4 regions of the Staphylococcus piscifermentans genome follow, and region 3 is predicted to be linked to each of the others. Evidence: riboswitches for the same ligand, from Rfam matches in the RefSeq annotation. Region 3 holds a riboswitch; each other region holds the start of a gene.

Region 1 (3,191 bases), 800 kb from region 3:
AACAATAAAAAGATTATTATTATTTCACAGATCATCAATATAACAGCTTTAATATTATTTATCCCACTATTTAATACGTATTTCTATTACATTATCGTATTAGGTATTATTCTCAATTTAACAGATGGTGCAATTAGTTTGATTGTAAACGCTAATATTAAAAATATTTCTCAAGATGATATGGAACGATTTGTTTCTTTAAGACAAACTTATAGCAGTGGGATTAGTTTCCTTGCACCAATTATCGGTGGTGTTTTGATTGCATTTATTTCTATTCAATATCTCGCCTTGTTAAACGTACTTACTGAATCAATTTCTATACTATTTATTTTCTTTTTAACCATGGATAGAGTCATGGTAACGAGTGAAAAAAGTTTAACAGAAGATTTTAAAGAAGGATTCTCTTACTTGTTCAAAAATAAAATTCTATTAAAATTCATCAGTATTGCACTCATTATTAATTTTTTAATCAATTCTATAGTTGTAGGTATTCCGGTTATTTCTATACAAACTATGAAACTTTCTTCTCAACAATTCGGAATTGTAGAATCCTCATTCACTGTGGGTATGTTTGCTGTTTCATTGTTATTTTCTGTATTTCCAATTAAAAACAAACTTAAAGCGCCTACACAGGCTGCCATTGGTATTCAGTTTATCGGTGTTTTGACACTTGGACTTGCTTTGTTATTTAATCTTACCTCAACTACAGGATTTATAATTCTATTTGTAATTTATTTCGTAATCGGGGTATCTTTACCATTAGTGAATATCCCCTATTCAATTTATATGCAAAATTATATTGAAGAAAATTATAAAGGTCGGGTATTTTCACTGACGCAATCTATCGTTCAAACTCTAACACCATTATCGTTATTAGTATTTGGCTTACTGCTTAATTATTCTCAGTCTGCTGTATATTTATCTGTCGCGATTCTCATTTTGTTAACTCTAATTTACTTTTCACTTTCTATGAAGCAAAGTGAAATTGATAATTAGGAGTTTTGTACAGAATAAGTGTTCACTTTTATACACCATACTGTTTATTCAACAAACATCGCTTCTATTACAAACTTCAGCTTATTTTGCAGGTGTGGTCGCCATTATAATACTTACTGAAATTCGCCTTTATCATTTCAATCAAAATCAACAAGGCAGGTAACAGAACAGAAATAATATGAATTAAAATGATTTCGTTGTCCCACCTCCGCAAAGTACGAAAAAGCTGAGACAATTTAATATGTCCCAGCTTTCTTTAATGTTTAGCTTCTTCCTCAGCATTTGAATGATTTTCGGCAGAATTAGTGGCTGCTTCACCATTATTCTGTGCTTTTTCTGCTTCCCATTTCGCTTCTTTTTCCTTTTGTTTCGCTTTACGTTTCTTTTCTTCACGTACAGCCATCACAATGAAGCCGACTGCTAAAATTGGGAACGACATGCCTAACCAGAACATTCAAATCCCTCCATTCATTTAAAAATTATCCGCTAGAATTCCCCTTTATCATAACACTTTCATTCACTAAATTTCACGCATTGCATACAGAGCACTCCTCTTCTTGACACCTTCTCCAATTCAAGCTACATTGAAAGTAACAAAAAGATACGCACTAGGGGTGTTTTTTAAAACTGAGATGAGGTTTTCCTCAGACCCTTTGAACCTGATCTAGCTGAAACTAGCGTAGGAAAGTGTGAGATAACCGCAGAACGAGTAGGTTTAATACTGACCTCAGACTGCCCTCTTGCCTACGCAGATTTTAACAATCATGCGTATTTTTTTATGTCTATTATAGAAAAAAGGGAGCGGATTCACATGGCAAGAACAGTACTCGTAACAGGCGGTGCACGCGGATTAGGTGCAGCAATCACTAAGACACTCGCAGAACAAGGATACAACATTATTATCAATTATAATCAAAGCAAAGACGCAGCAGAACAACTCGTTCAAGAAATCGGAAACGAACGCGCTGTCGCAATACAAGCAGATGTCACAAATCGCGAAGCAGTAGACGCTTTGGTAAAAGAAGGCACTGAAAAGTTCGGTCAAATTGATGCAGTCGTGAATAACGCATTAGTCGGATTCAAATTTGACCCAACTGCCCAAAAAGCGTTTCCTGACATGAGCTGGGAAGACTACCAGCAACAAATTGACGGTACCTTAAAAGCAGCATTCAATGTAGTGCAAAGCGTAGCATCCCAATTCATCGAGCACCAAGCAGGAAGCATTGTAAGTATCGGAACTAATTTATACCAAAATCCTGTTGTACCTTACCATGAGTACACAACAGCGAAAGCAGCTTTAATCGGCTTCACACGTAATATCGCTTCAGAATTAGGACAATACGGCATTACTGCTAATGTCGTCTCTGGAGGATTACTTAAAACTACAGACGCTAGTGCGGTGACAACACCAGAAGTCTTCGATTTAATCGCTCAAACTACACCATTGAAAAAAGTGACAACACCTCAAGATGTAGCCAACATGGTAGTTTATTTAGTCTCCGAACAAGCTAAAGGCATTACAGGACAAAATATTACAGTAGACGGCGGATTGACAATGAATTAAACAAGGTGCTTGAGAAGGCGGTTAAGATTTGAGTAATAAGAAGCAAAGAGCACAAAATCGCTTTTTGATTTTTGCGACTTGCGTACTTATTACCGAGAAACCTGCACTTTGAAGCCCGTTTATTAACCCCGTCTATCAACCAAGAGGGCGCACTCTCAAGTTCTGCCCTCTTTCTCATGCTTTCTTTTTAAAAATAAAAACAGAGGTGAATGGAAATGTCTGAGCAGAAAGCGCAACTACATATTGGTGTCCTCATATTCGGTTGTGGTCATCATCAGGCTGCTTGGCTGATGCCTGATTCGAGTGTGGAACGTGTTGGAGATATTAGTTATTATCAAGATTTAGCGCAAATTGCTGAGCGTGGCTTATTTGATGCAGTATTTTTTGCTGATAATCAATCTTTTCCTGCAAAGGATGATACATCGATGCCGGCGTTCTGGTTTGATCCGATTGTGAATTTAACAGCAATTTCACAAGTAACGCAACATGTGGGACTGGTTTCTACTATTTCGAGCACGTTCTCGAATCCTTATACGGCTGCAAGACAATTGTTGAGTCTGGACCATATTTCAGGTGGTCGTGCGGGTTGGAACCTGGTTACTTCAATGACTGACCTGGAGGCTAAAAACCA
Region 2 (3,191 bases), 460 kb from region 3:
GCCAATTCTTCTGGACGCTCGCCGAATTTCAACCATTCTGCCATCAACTCTCCGATAATCGGTGACAACAATATTCCATTACGATAATGTCCGGTAATTACCCATAAATTAGGGTCCGTTTCATCCATAATCGGCTGTTCACCAGGAGTCCAAGGTCGCACGCCGGACCAATGTTTCAACTCACGGCTCGACGCCAATTCAGGCACGCGCTCAATCGCCTCATGCAGCAGCCAATTTTTGCCTTCAGTACTCACACCGACCGAATAATCATTGAAATAGCTGGTCGCACCAATTAAGAAACGATGGGGCGGTTTCGGTACAATATAACAGCCATTGGTCATAAATAAAGTGTGTTTCAAATCCAATTCTTCATTTTTCACCAAGACGACTTCACCTTTCACACCGCTTACGGTCTCTTTGATTTCCGGTTTATCCGTTAAGAAGCCGGCCCAAGCACCTGCTGCCACTACTACTTTTTCAGCTTGCAGCACAGAAGATTTGCCCTCAGCTTCTACTGCGATACTGTAATGGTTGCCTTGACGCTTAATCTCTTCCACATTCGTATGGTCGAAACGTTCCACTGCATCCTCAGCTTGCAACGCCGCATGCAAAGCCTTTGTATAATGGTTCGCATTAATTTGATGATCATGCGGGACAAACATCATAGCCTGCGCACCTTTCACCAAATAATGCGTCAACTCACCTAAATCGTGCTCGCTTAAATCCTCTACATCCTTATCATGCGCATGCAGAAATTCATATTGCTGTTGCAACGAAGCCACGTCCTCTTCCTCCGTCGCAATCTTGATTAATCCATTCTGCTGATATTGAATATCGATACCTGTTTCCTCCTGCAAAGCTTTACTCAACTCACCAAACTTTGCACGAGACTTCAGAGCCAAGCGAAATAACGGACTATCTTCCTTAAATTCATTCTGAGCTCCTAACATACCGCCCGCCTTATAAGACGCATGCTGCCCCTCAATATCGCGGTCAATCAACGCAATACGCATACCGCTATCCTTCAAATGACGGGCAATCGACATACCGATTACACCCGCTCCAACAATCGCTAAATCAAACATCCTTACTCAGCCTCCTTTGCTGAACACAACGTCTCCAAATCATTCTCCATAAAATACGAAATCGCTGCGATACCCGCGAATCCAGACGGGACACGGCCTACCGTTTCCGCATTAATACCACCCAACGCTACCACCGGGATACCGACCCGCAACACTGCTGTGATTTCTGCTTGAGTTCTAGGCGCTTTTCCAGGTTTGGATTTGGTGGAAAAGAGGTGCCCGAAAAGTACATAGTCCAAGTGATGTGCCTCGGCAGCTTGTGCACTTGCAGCACTATGTGTCGACATACTGACCATGATTTGAGAATGGGTTGCTTTAAACTGAAACGCACGTTCATCATGCTCACGAAAATGAATCGCCCTTAAATCAAGTTTCTGTAATAATTCCATATCAGAATGCACCGTGATTTTAGATTTAGGAAAACCAGCTTGAAGCAAGCGCTCCAGAAACCTTTTCAAATCTTCTTGTTGCATCGGCGTGCGAAATATCAAATGGTCAATCGCCGGCGCAATAGCGATGAAATGCCTTAAATCAGCTTGGGTCAAAGTACGATAGGGCGTAATTGCAATATACATAATGTACTCCTTCTTAAAATTATCCAAATAAAAAAGCACTGTTTCTCCATAGAAAAACAGCGCATCAAAAAGTGCAATACGCCACTTTCCTACGCCAGTATAAACTGGATCAGGTTCCAAGAATTTCCTCATTGCCATGAGGATCTCAGCCTGTAAGAACAGGCACTTCCAGTGGACTTATTGTTATTATTCATTTCAATAAGTAATACATATTATCAGCACTAACAAAACGTGTAGCGAGGTGTTAATGCACGAGAGTGACGGATTCGTTCCGCCTCACCATTACTTTACAAAATCATCATAAAGCAAGATGGCAGAAAAAGCAATAGGGGATGGAGAGAGATGAAGTAAATCAGATATTGCTTTTCTCTTTTTTTAAAAGTAAACTGAAAATAACTTTAAATACGACACCACTCATTTCGAAATTAATAATAAGGGGCAATTTTAAGATGAAAGTTAAAGGTTTGAAAGCAGGTATCATCACAGTATGTGCTGTGGTCGGTCTTTCTTTTTCAGGAGCAGGCGGAGAGGAAGCGCATGCAGCAGGAAGTTATTACTATAATGGTATGAGCAACTATAATGAGTCGACTGCTTATCCGAAAGCAAAGAAAATTTCTAATAGTAATTTGGACATCCATCATATTTCGAATACTATGAATACAAAGTATAAAGCAGTGGGGCGCGTTAGTAATAAAGACGGCTGGAAAGGTCGCGGCAAAGACAGTATGGGAACGGGGACAGTAATCGGAAACTATACATTGGTGACAAACGCACATGTCATTGATACTGCGAAAGGGGTTGCCGCAAACCCTAAATACATCACATTTGATATGGCGAGAGACGGAGCTAGAAAACCATATACGTTCCATGCTACGAAAGTTGTGAAAGTACCAAATGCAGACGTAGCGCTAGTGTATACAAAAGAAAAGATGTCGAAATACGCGACACCTTTAAAATTAGCTTCGAATGCGCAAATTAATGGTTTGAAATATAATACGAAATTATATTCAGTAGGCTATCCTTGGCAGAACGGTGACAATACGAAAACACATTGGAGTAGTTTCCGCTTCATTCAAAGATCTTCCAATGGTACTGAATTACAAACGAAAGATAAATTCCGTGCAGGCGCATCAGGTTCACCTATGGTCAACGGCAGTTATCAAATATTCGGTTTGAGAACATACGGTTATAATTTATGGGCTAATTCAACTACTAATTACGCTAAAGCTGAAATGGCTGGCGGCGAAGCGATGAATGGTGCAACAGGTAATTTTGTTCGTACACATATTAAATAATATTATTATGAGTGACTTATTATTTCTGTTCCACTCTTGACGATAACCACCAATAATACCGAAAAGAACCCCTTACTATAGCAGTAGTAAGGGGTTTGGTGTGCCATAATGTTGTTAAGAACATTAGAAACTATATGCACTTTTATCGTTTCGACGATAGGAAGATGTGTGGTTTACATATTGGTTAAACCATCGCAGCAAAGATGACGATAATCATTAATAATACCGAAAAGAAC
Region 3 (3,191 bases):
TGCTCCTGTACAACAAAGCTACAGTGCACCAGCTCGCAGCTATAACACTTCAGCAGTTTCAACTGGCGGATCAACTAAAGCTCAATTCTTAGCTGCAGGTGGAACTGAAGATATGTGGAATACAATTGTAATGCCTGAATCAGGCGGTAACCCTAATGCAGTAAACGAATTAGGATATCGAGGCTTAGGTCAAACTAAAGAAGGTTGGGGAACTGGATCAGTAGCAGCTCAAACTAAAGGCATGATTAACTATGCAAACTCTCGTTATGGTTCTCTTGCAAGTGCGACTGCTTTCCGTGCATCTCATGGTTGGTGGTAAGCCGATAACGCTGTAATCAATAAATTTAATTAAATAATTTACATCCAAAAAGCGGACTCCGTTCTTATTTTAAGGACAGAATCCGCTTTTTTGTAATACATATGTAACTTATGAAACAAACTATTTATATTGTTGTAACCTATGTTATCCTATTAGATGGTATTATAAATATAGCAAATTAATCATATAAAGTTTTTACCTTATAGGAGGATTTTTATTAAATGAAGAAACTATTAGTAACATCATCAGTAGCGGCAGCGGCATTTTTAGCAACAGGAGTAGCATCACATAACGCTGATGCAGCTGAGTTAAATACAACAGAACAAACTAAATTAGCGGAAACTGCATTAAATAATCCTGCAGAATTAAATCAACATCCAGTACAAGCGGGTGCTTATGAATTTAATTTCGAATACAAAGGTTATGACTTCCATTTTGAATCAAATGGTACACACTGGGAATGGAGTTATGCAGCAGCTGGAACTGTTCAGCAACCAAATCACGTAACTACTAGTCAAGCAGCACCAGTTCAACAACAAGCAGCTCCGGTAACAAATCAACAATCACAATCTTATAACAATAATTCAAATTACAGCTATAACACACAATCAACAAGTTATAGTGCACCAACTCAATCATATTCAGGCGGATCTAGCAACATTCCTGCAGCATTACAATCAATTGTATACCGTGAATCACGTGGTGATATCCATGCTGTTAACCCTTATTCAGGCGCAGCAGGTAAATATCAATTCTTACAAACTACATGGGATGCAGTAGCGCCAGCAGGTTGGAGAGGTGTTAACCCAGCTAGTGCTCCAGAACATATTCAAGACCAAGCAGCGTTAACTTTATGGGATAATGGTAACGGTGCAGGCCACTGGGCATATTAATATTTAAACTACAGTCGGGACTTTTGTCTCGGCTTTTTCTTTTTCAATTCTTTAATATTGCATAACACTAAGGGGTTTGATACATTTAAACTGTATTAAACATTAAATTATATAAAACTGCTAGGGGCGCCTTATGGCTGAGATAGTTGTACTAGACCCTTATAACCTGATTTGGTTCGTACCAACGTAGGAAAGTAGTATATTAAGAATAAAGATTCTAAATATTTTACTGCATTCCTGCGAAGGTTTGCAGTTTTTTATTGGGAGGATTTAGAAATGAATTTTGCTGAATCATTAGAAAGAGACGCACAACCTATTATTGATGAAATTTATCAAGACCATTTCATTCAAGAATTATTAAAAGGAAATATTGAGAAAGAAGCATTACGTCAATATTTACGTGCTGATGCGTCTTATTTAAGAGAGTTTGCGAATATCTACGCACTATTAATCCCTAAAATGCCAGATTTAAGCAGCGTACGCTTTCTAGTTGATCAAATTCAATTTATTGTGAATGGCGAAGTAGAAGCACATGAATTTATGGCTGATTATATTGGTGAGAATTACAACGAAATCGTTCAAAAAAAGGTTTGGCCTCCAAGTGGTGATCATTATATTAAGCATATGTACTATAACGTTTATGCGCATGAAAATGCTGCGTACGCGATTGCCGCAATGGCACCTTGTCCTTACGTATACGCAATGATTGCCAAACGTGCTATGAAAGATCCAGAACTAAATAAAGATTCCATTTTAGCAAAATGGTTTGAGTTTTATAATACCGAAATGGACCCATTAATAGAAGTATTAGATGATTTAATGAACCAACTCATTGCTCATATGTCAGAAGCAGAGAAAAACGAAGTAAGAGAAAATTATTTACAAAGTACAGTTCACGAATTGAACTTTTTCAATATGGCTTATACAAGTGAAAAATGGCAATTTGGAGGAGAAAGAGTATGAATAAACCTAAAATAGCTTTAACGATTGCAGGTACAGATCCTACAGGCGGCGCAGGAGTAATGGCCGATTTGAAATCATTTCATGCATGTGGTGTATATGGAATGGCCGCAATTACCAGTATTGTGGCGCAAAATACCAAAGGCGTTCAACATATTCATAATTTAGAGGTATCATGGATTAAAGAACAGCTAGATAGTGTGTTTGATGATGAATTACCTCAAGCAATTAAGACAGGAATGATTGCAACAAAAGAAATGATGGAATTGATTCGAGAGTATTTAAAAAAGCATCCAGAAATTCCTTATGTTATCGATCCAGTTATGCTTGCTAAAAGCGGCGATTCTTTAATGGATGATGCAGGTAAACATGCATTGCAAGAAATCTTGTTGCCGTTAGCTGATGTGGCTACACCGAATTTACCAGAAGCTGAAGAAATAGTAGGTTTCAAACTAGATACTGAAGATGCAATTAAAAAAGCTGGAGATATCTTTATTAACGATATCGGCTGTAAAGGTGTAGTTATTAAAGGCGGACACATTGAGGATAAAGCCATTGCGAAGGATTACCTTTTTACAAAAGAGGGGTTAGAAGTTTTCGAAAGTGAACGTTATGAGACTAAACACACACATGGAACTGGTTGTACCTTCTCAGCGGTTATTACAGCTGAATTAGCAAAAGGCAAAACAATTTATGAAGCAGTTAAAAAGGCTAAAGATTTTATTGCTTTAAGTATTAAATATACACCGGAAATCGGCCAAGGCAGAGGACCTGTGAACCATTTCGCGTATATGAAGAAAGTAGGACTAGATGATGAGTAATGTATTAAATCAAATCAGATCAGAACACCCGTTAGTAATTTGTTATACCAATGATGTCGTTAAGAACTTTTCAGCTAATGGTTTATTAAGTTTAGGTGCGAGTCCCGCAATGAGTGAAGCGCCTCAAGAGGCAAAGGATTTTTACCCGGTAGCAGGCAGTGTCTTAATCAATATTGGTACTTTAACTAAAGATCATGA
Region 4 (3,191 bases), 930 kb from region 3:
GCTTATTTCTCATTTTTTCTAAATCGATACTGCGTCTTGTACGATGCGTAAATTCTTGTGTACGCTCTTGGAATTCACGCAGTTGTTCTTTAGTCTGACTCATTGTGCCATTTTTATCCGTACGTGAAAATTCCATCTCTTCCCCTAATTCCGCTTTCGTCAGCGGTAAAGATCTGCGCAAGAACAAGAAATTCCAAATCGAAATTTGTGCTAAAATCCACATTACAATAAAGAATGCATTTACACTTAAAATATCAATCATTGCAATTTCATGACTTTCAATACGTCCGTACAAAGCAATTTGCGTGATTAAGTAACTGATACCGTAAGCACAAATAATCCATAAATAATGTTCTTTTCGATGATTATGATTCAATTCATCTTTATATACTATATATCCTGTATGTACCACAAACGGCACCACAAATATAATGGCCGCAAACCCATAAACTTGGGTCATCAAGATAATAGTAATAATAAAGAAGAGAATTCCTATAATAAGGAAGAAAATTGAGATATCATAATCATATTTCGTCGTCATAAATAACAAATAACCAATCCATAACAATGCAATGCCGAACACTATAATAAAGATGGCACTAAAAACAGGAAATTGACCGATAAATCGACTCATAATCCGGATGATTTCTCCGAAGAATGCATTGATGAAATCCCATACGTTGTAGATATGTATATCGGCCTTGCCGCCTTTAGCAAGTTTATGGATAAAGGATACGTTTAATAATATTATGATTCCAATGAAAAGTGAAACAATGCCAATAATCAAACTAAAAATGATCTCAGCGTGCTTCTTTATATACGACATGTTTTTCACCTCATAATTATTATATAGGAACATAAGTGTTGTGTCTTTAGAGAATGTAATAAATCATTCTATGGTAGTACATAGTATATCGAAATTGTTCCTTGCACTCAATCGGATAATACCCTAAATTTCTATGAAAATGCTTACTTAGAAAAATCGAATGAAATTGTGGGCGCCTCAAGGCTTCTGTTACTGAAATCATCTTGACATTTCCTCTTAAAAAGCATACATTTAGTATAAATCAATAAAGAAAAGCACTAGGGGTGTTTCGTAACTGAGATGAAGCAGTTTTGCTTCAAACCCTTTGAACCTGATCTAGCTGAGACTAGCGTAGGAAAGTGCAGGAGATCTGCCGGCAATTTGGTTAAGGGTTATGCCGGTTTGTTCCGATGCCTATTTCACGCAGCTTGCTAGACAAGTTTGTGTGTTTTTTTATATTTAGGAGGAATTATTGATCATGTCAAAAGGACTTAAACTTTCAGATATCTTGGTAACTGTATTAATTGCAGTTATTTTCGCTATCATCTACAACATCTGGAACTTCGTATACAAAGCGATGCAAGTGACTGGATTACATCTAGAGGAGCTCTCTTATGGTATGTGGTTTGCGGCAGCAGTCGTAGCTTACCTCATCATCCCTAAACCGGGTATTGCCTTACTTGCTGAGTTTGCAGCAGGTGCCGGTGAAACTATCGTCATGGGACGCTTTGATATTGCAACAATCGTTTATGGTTTATTACAAGGTTTAGCTTGTGAGATTATCTTTGCTATCTTCCGTTATAAATCACGCTCTGTGATGGTCGCAATGCTTGCTGGTTTAGCTGCAGCATTAGTTACTTTCCCTATCGACTTCTACTATGGTTATTTAGGCGAAGTAGCTGGCTGGAACTTATTCTTATATGTATTCTTCCGTTGTGTCAGCGGTATTGTGCTTGCAGGTCTCTTCCCTTATTACTTAGTGAAAGCGCTCGATAAGACGGGTGTGACGAAATTATTCAGACCTGCTTCTCAAAAAGATTACGATAATTTGTAAGGAGAATTTACCTTGTTACGTGCAAAAAATTTACGACTCAAATATCCAAATGCGCCTGAAAAAACCTTTGATGGATTAGATATCGAAATTCCAGATAAGCAAAAGGTCCTATTATTAGGACCTTCAGGCTGCGGTAAAAGTACATTGCTGAATGTCTTAAGTGGCATCGTTCCGAATTTAATAGAATTACCGATGAAATATGATGAGTTAGAAGTCGATTTAAATAGCGGTGTCATCTTTCAAGATCCAGATACACAATTTTGCATGCCCAAGGTCTATGAAGAACTTGCTTTTGTATTAGAAAACAAGCAAGTACCGCGCAAAGACATGGATGACTTAATTCAGAAGGCTTTAGCTTCAGTGGATTTAGATGTGGGACCTAAGCAGACTGTACAGAAATTAAGCGGCGGCATGAAACAAAAGTTAGCCATTGCAGAAACAGTGCTGCAAGAAGCGGATACCCTCTTCTTAGATGAACCGACAGCTATGTTGGACGTAGATGCGACTGAAGACTTGTGGAATCACATTAAAGATATGTGGCAAGACCAGACCGTGCTGATTGTAGAGCACAAAGTTGAACACATCTGGGAACATATCGATCGCGTTATTTTAATGAATTACGGCGGAGAAATTATTGCAGATGATTCTCCTGATGTGATTTTGCATCAACATGAAGCACTACTGACTGAATACGGCGTGTGGCATCCGCATGCTTGGGATTATGCTCCTGAAAGCACTTTGTCATCAGAGACTCACATCAAACCTGATTTCCAATTCAGCAATGGTGAGATTGTACGCGGAAAAAAATCACTGATTCAGGTTCCAGAATTAGCTGTAGGCCCAGGCGAGTGGATTACGATTACTGGAAAAAATGGTGCTGGCAAAACAACGTTGTTGGAATCTATGATGCAGTTAATTAAATATCGCGGTAAAATGACTTATCAAGGTCAGCAACTGCATAAGATTAAAGAAGCTGCTCAACATATGTATTTGGTTTATCAAAATCCAGAATTACAATTTATTACTAATTCTGTTTACGAAGAAATCTTTATCAACTTTAGTGGCGAAAATGCAAAAGAAGAAACAGAGAAGTTGATAGACTTGTTGAATTTGGAAGCGGTGCGTGACCACCATCCCTTTGAATTGTCGATGGGACAAAAACGCCGTTTAAGTGTTGCAACAGCTTTAAGTTCTCGAGCTGATATTATTCTATTGGATGAACCTACATTCGGTTTAGACAGTCATAATACTTTCAACTTATTATCACTTTTCCAAAAACGTGTGGCACAAGGTCAGACGATTGTCATGGTAACGCACGATCCCCATATTATT

The links. Region 3 has a riboswitch for thiamine pyrophosphate ahead of tenA (thiaminase II). Riboswitches for the same ligand answer to the same signal wherever they lie in the genome.
Region 1: it holds a riboswitch for thiamine pyrophosphate, as region 3 does, so the genes downstream of both, CKV71_RS00960 (3-oxoacyl-ACP reductase) here and tenA (thiaminase II) in region 3, are expected to answer to the same signal.
Region 2: it holds a riboswitch for thiamine pyrophosphate, as region 3 does, so the genes downstream of both, CKV71_RS02245 (thiamine phosphate synthase) here and tenA (thiaminase II) in region 3, are expected to answer to the same signal.
Region 4: it holds a riboswitch for thiamine pyrophosphate, as region 3 does, so the genes downstream of both, CKV71_RS09075 (ECF transporter S component) here and tenA (thiaminase II) in region 3, are expected to answer to the same signal.

What each region holds. Positions count from the first base shown of each region.
Region 1 is NZ_LT906447.1:223,653-226,843, reverse strand. It holds gene CKV71_RS00970 (MFS transporter) at 1-996, shown strand, start outside; gene CKV71_RS00965 (hypothetical protein) at 1,253-1,450, opposite strand; TPP riboswitch at 1,597-1,699, shown strand; gene CKV71_RS00960 (3-oxoacyl-ACP reductase) at 1,808-2,560, shown strand; gene CKV71_RS00955 (LLM class flavin-dependent oxidoreductase) at 2,776-3,191, shown strand, end outside.
Region 2 is NZ_LT906447.1:561,336-564,526, forward strand. It holds gene thiO (glycine oxidase ThiO) at 1-1,085, opposite strand, end outside; gene CKV71_RS02245 (thiamine phosphate synthase) at 1,088-1,660, opposite strand; TPP riboswitch at 1,730-1,840, opposite strand; gene CKV71_RS02250 (trypsin-like serine peptidase) at 2,110-2,955, shown strand.
Region 3 is NZ_LT906447.1:1,020,415-1,023,605, forward strand. It holds gene CKV71_RS04545 (aggregation-promoting factor C-terminal-like domain-containing protein) at 1-319, shown strand, start outside; gene CKV71_RS04550 (transglycosylase family protein) at 541-1,212, shown strand; TPP riboswitch at 1,325-1,422, shown strand; gene tenA (thiaminase II) at 1,489-2,175, shown strand; gene thiD (bifunctional hydroxymethylpyrimidine kinase/phosphomethylpyrimidine kinase) at 2,172-2,993, shown strand; gene thiM (hydroxyethylthiazole kinase) at 2,986-3,191, shown strand, end outside.
Region 4 is NZ_LT906447.1:1,950,725-1,953,915, forward strand. It holds gene auxA (lipoteichoic acid stability factor AuxA) at 1-826, opposite strand, end outside; TPP riboswitch at 1,076-1,180, shown strand; gene CKV71_RS09075 (ECF transporter S component) at 1,284-1,859, shown strand; gene CKV71_RS09080 (ABC transporter ATP-binding protein) at 1,872-3,191, shown strand, end outside.